DNA from 2 places in the Exiguobacterium sp. R-39 genome. Region 2 is predicted to be linked to the other one. Evidence: a T-box and tRNA genes for the amino acid it is inferred to sense, from the RefSeq annotation. Region 2 holds a T-box; the other holds one or more tRNA genes.
What was found. A T-box is a leader RNA that pairs with one kind of tRNA and senses whether it is charged. The one in region 2 lies ahead of alaS (alanine--tRNA ligase), so its partner is inferred to be a tRNA-Ala.

Region 1 (2,202 bases), 710 kb from region 2:
CGCCTGGCCCAAGATCACGGATTTCGCTGTCATGATCCGCATAGTTATAGCCGTACGGTACTTTTTCCGTGAAGTAGTTTCCTTTTAAACCTTTTGACGATTTAAAGCTTTCGACTTTCGACGACGTCAAATCGACTTTCGTCTCCGGACTGAGGACCATGTCCTTGTGCGTCGGATCGATTCCCGTATCGATGACGGCAACGATCGTTCCTTCCCCTTTATAGCCGTAGTCCTGCCATGTCTGCTTCGCATTGACCATGTCTTTACTATGTAACATGTTTGGTGTTGCGCCCTTTTCGACTTCCGGACGCGCATATTCGTGTGCGATATGTACGTTTTTGACCCCGCTTAATTTTTTCAGTTCCTTGATTTCACCATATTTGACTTCCCCGCTGAACCCGTTCAATACGGTCGTGAAGCTTTCTTTATACGAAACAGAAATGTCTTTTTGGGCAATTGCCGCTTTGACTTCCTTCTGTTTGTTGACGATTTGATTCTTAAGAATAATTTTTTCCGTGTTGCTTAACGTGCTGTAACGCTTATTTTGTGCCTGCGCGTGTTCAATCGCTGCTTTTTGATCGAGCTCGACGACAATCCGTACTTTTTCGTTTTGACTGTATGACTTTTCTTGACCCGCTTTTTTCAGTGAGAGTGCTTGTGGCTTTTGTACATCCACTTTTTGTGATGACACGTGTCCCTCAGCATGAACTAGGCTGGAAGATGTCATGAGGGCAGCCGCCATCAGAGCAATCTTCTTTTTCTTCATTCCTTTTCCTCTTTTCCAAAAATGTAATGTGGAGCAAAAACGTATTAAACGAAAATTCTGTATTTTTAGTTTAATTAACTTTCGCTTAATATACAATTTAAATTTGGTGCTTTTTAAAAATATTTGTTTGTTTATTACATCACAAAATGAATAAATCCTTATATTCCCTTATCTATTTCTTACAGGTGAATAAAAAAGGACAAAAAAAACCTTGGTTTCCCAAGGTTTCGGCAGGTAAAGCAATATGGAGACTATCGGGCTCGAACCGACGACCTTTTGGCTGCCAGCCAAACGCTCTCCCAGCTGAGCTAAGCCCCCGTGTGTTTCTATAATGAGTATACCCATTGCTGTTCATTTTTTCAATATAAAATTAGACCGCTTACAAAAAAATCTCCCTCACCTTACCGGCAAAGGAGAATCTTCCGTTATTTGTTCAGCTCACGCATCATATCCGCTTGTCGTTCCAGTTCAGCCTGTTGCTCCAGGATCAGCACTTTTTTATACGTCCGTGCCGAGATGATGATACTGATTTCATAGAGGATGAACAAAGGAACAGAAATCATCAAATGCGACGTAATGTCGGGCGGTGAGATCAACGCCGCGATCACGAACAACGCAAAATACGCATACTTCCGATTCTTCCGCATGAAGAACGGCGTTACGAGTCCGAGCCGTGTCAAAAACATCGTCACGACCGGTAACTGGAACAACAGACCAAACGGAATCGTCAACCGGATCAGGAAACTGAAATAGTTCTCGACCCCGATGACCTGTTCAATCCCAAGCTCTTGTCCGAGTTCCGTTGATACTTCCAGTAAAAACGGCAACAGCCAAAAATAAGAAAAGGAAACACCCGCAAGGAATAAGAAAAACGTCACGGGAATGTACGTCAACGTCGCTTTTTGTTCTTGGTCGTGCAGACCGGGACGGATGAACGCCCAAAGCTGGTACATCCAAAACGGGGACGCCAAGACGATTGCGATGATGAACGCAAGATTCAGATATAACATCAACGGATCAACGACGTTAAACGCATTTAAACCGATTCCGAGTTCCTTTAAGTCGGCCTGTAAGAAACGGACGAGCGGCCGGACGAGCGGAAAGGCTGCGATAAACATGACTACCACGATGATGAGCGACCAGATGATCCGCTTACGCAGTTCATCTAAGTGCGATGTCACACTCTGTTCTTGATCGATCGCCATGATTCACTCACTTCTCTTTCATTTCGTCCTTTTTATCCTTATCATCTTCCATGATGCCGTGTGTCGCACTCTTGAACTCTTTTAACGTTTGACCGGCCGCGCGGCCGAGTTCCGGTAATTTCTTCGGTCCGAAGATAATGAGGGCGACGACACCGATCAAGGCGATGCTTGCCGGTCCAATACCAAGTGTTAACGGGATTAAGTTTTCCATTATGATTTCACTCCTTCAGC
Region 2 (2,202 bases):
CCTTCGTTCGAAGGCAACGCACCGTCTCCGATTGCAAAGGCAACCGTCCGGATGTGATCAGCAATGACTTTGAACGCGACATCCAGTTTTGTGTCTTCACGGTAAAGTTTACCGCTGAGTTCTTCTGTCTTATGGATGATCGGCATGAACAAGTCCGTGTCAAAGTTCGTCGGCACATCTTGCATGACGCTCGCCATCCGCTCAAGACCCATCCCGGTATCAATGTTTTTACGCGGTAATTCTGTGTAATTGCCGTGTCCATCATGATTATATTGACTGAACACGATGTTCCAGATTTCGAGATACCGTTCGTTTTCGCCGCCCGGATACAATTCAGAATCGTTCGGATCGTCGCCGAAAGCCGGTCCGCGGTCGAAGAAAATCTCTGTGTTCGGACCTGAAGGACCCTCACCAATTTCCCAGAAGTTATCTTCCAGCGGAATGATACGTTCAGCCGGCACACCGAGTTCAAGCCAGATTTGACGTGCTGCGTCGTCTTCCGGATGAATCGTCACGGAAAGACGGTCCGGATCAAGTCCGTACCACTCGTCACTCGTCAAGAGTTCCCAGCCCCATTTGATTGCATCTTCACGGAAGTAGTCGCCGACAGAAAAGTTTCCAAGCATTTCAAAGAATGTATGGTGACGTGCTGTTTTTCCGACATTTTCGATATCGTTCGTCCGGATCGATTTCTGCGCGTTGACAATCCGCGGATTTTGCGGAATGACTCGTCCATCAAAATATTTTTTTAACGTAGCGACACCCGAGTTGATCCACAGTAATGTTGGATCCTCGATTGGAACGAGCGATGCGCTTGGTTCGATTGCATGTCCTTTAGACTGGAAAAAGTCGAGATACATCTGACGGATTTGTGCACCCGTCAACGGTTTTAATGGTTTCATCGAAAATACCCCCATTGATTAATTTGTCCTGAACGCAAAAAAACGATACATTCATCCCTGAAAAGGGACGAAAGCATCGCTTTCGTGGTACCACCCTCGTTCGTAAAGACATGTGCTCCCTTTACCTCGAAAAATCCGTTAACGGAGATTACCCGCAAGTGTTTGCACTCGACTCCGGAAGGAGCTTCAATCGAATCGTCATGAAGATGGTTGCAGCAGATCCATCTCTCTCTGGTCATGAAGATTACGACTTACTTATCTTCCATCAACGTTTTGCGTTCATTCATCTACCGTGATTATTACCTATCTGGTGCATTCAGTCAAGTCTTTGTCATACCGCCGAGCCGTTCAATCAGCCGGGTCCGCCGGCGTGGTTCTTCCTCTTGGGAAGCTTTATAAAAGGCACGGGGATCTCCGAACAACAACAAACTGGCTTTTGCCCGTGTGACGGCCGTATAGATGAGATTACGGGAATGTTTAAAGGCTCCGGTGAAAAAGACCGGCATCAGGACAATCGGAAACTCCGACCCTTGTGCTTTATGAATCGTAATCGCATACGCATGTGTGAATTGATCCCACTCACTCCGGTTGTATTCGACTTCCGTCTGATCGAACCGGGCAATGATTTTGTCCACCTTGTCGACATTTTCCTTTGCAAAAAAGATGTTGACGATTTCGCCGATATCCCCGTTATAGACATTTTCTTCCGCATTATTGACGAGCTGAAGAATTTTATCTCCACTCCGGTAAATTCGTGTCCCTTGTTTGACTTCCCGTTTTTTGGGCGCTTCCGGATTATAGACCTGTTGCAGGACGATGTTCAGTTCATCGATTCCTACCTGTCCACGATACGTCGGCGCCAGGATTTGGACGTCAAACTTCGAATAGCCTTTCGCCAGTGCTTTTTCCGCGAAGGCGGCGATACCGCGTAACGACTCTTGCGGGGCGAGCGAATAAAATCGCCGGTCAGATAACGGAGCAAGCAAGTCAGCTGACGTGACCCGGTTTTTCAAATCGTGAGCCAGCCGAAGAATCGAGGAATCCTCGGCTTGCCGGTGAACGACATTGAGCCGAACGACCGGAATTCCGTCTGTGTCCATTAAGTCGGCCAGGACTTGTCCCGGTCCGACCGACGGCAGTTGATCACGATCGCCGACAAATAAAATCTTCATGCCATTCGGTACCGCTCGTAACAAACTCGATAACAGGTAGATATCTATCATCGATGATTCATCAATGATCAAAACCTTGCCCGAGATCGGTTGGTCTTCGTCCAATTGAAAATTTGACCCGTCATATT

Region 1: it encodes a tRNA-Ala, which carries the amino acid that the T-box ahead of alaS (alanine--tRNA ligase) is inferred to sense. The anticodon was not compared.

What each region holds. Positions count from the first base shown of each region.
Region 1 is NZ_CP187965.1:2,821,148-2,823,349, forward strand. Features, by position in the region: gene ACP26N_RS14665 (S8 family serine peptidase) at 1-766, opposite strand, end outside; tRNA gene ACP26N_RS14670 (tRNA-Ala) at 1,012-1,084, opposite strand; gene tatC (twin-arginine translocase subunit TatC) at 1,192-1,971, opposite strand; gene ACP26N_RS14680 (twin-arginine translocase TatA/TatE family subunit) at 1,979-2,182, opposite strand; gene ACP26N_RS14685 (redox-sensing transcriptional repressor Rex) at 2,182-2,202, opposite strand, start outside.
Region 2 is NZ_CP187965.1:2,111,454-2,113,655, forward strand. Features, by position in the region: gene alaS (alanine--tRNA ligase) at 1-902, opposite strand, end outside; T-box leader at 963-1,180, opposite strand; gene recD2 (SF1B family DNA helicase RecD2) at 1,223-2,202, opposite strand, start outside.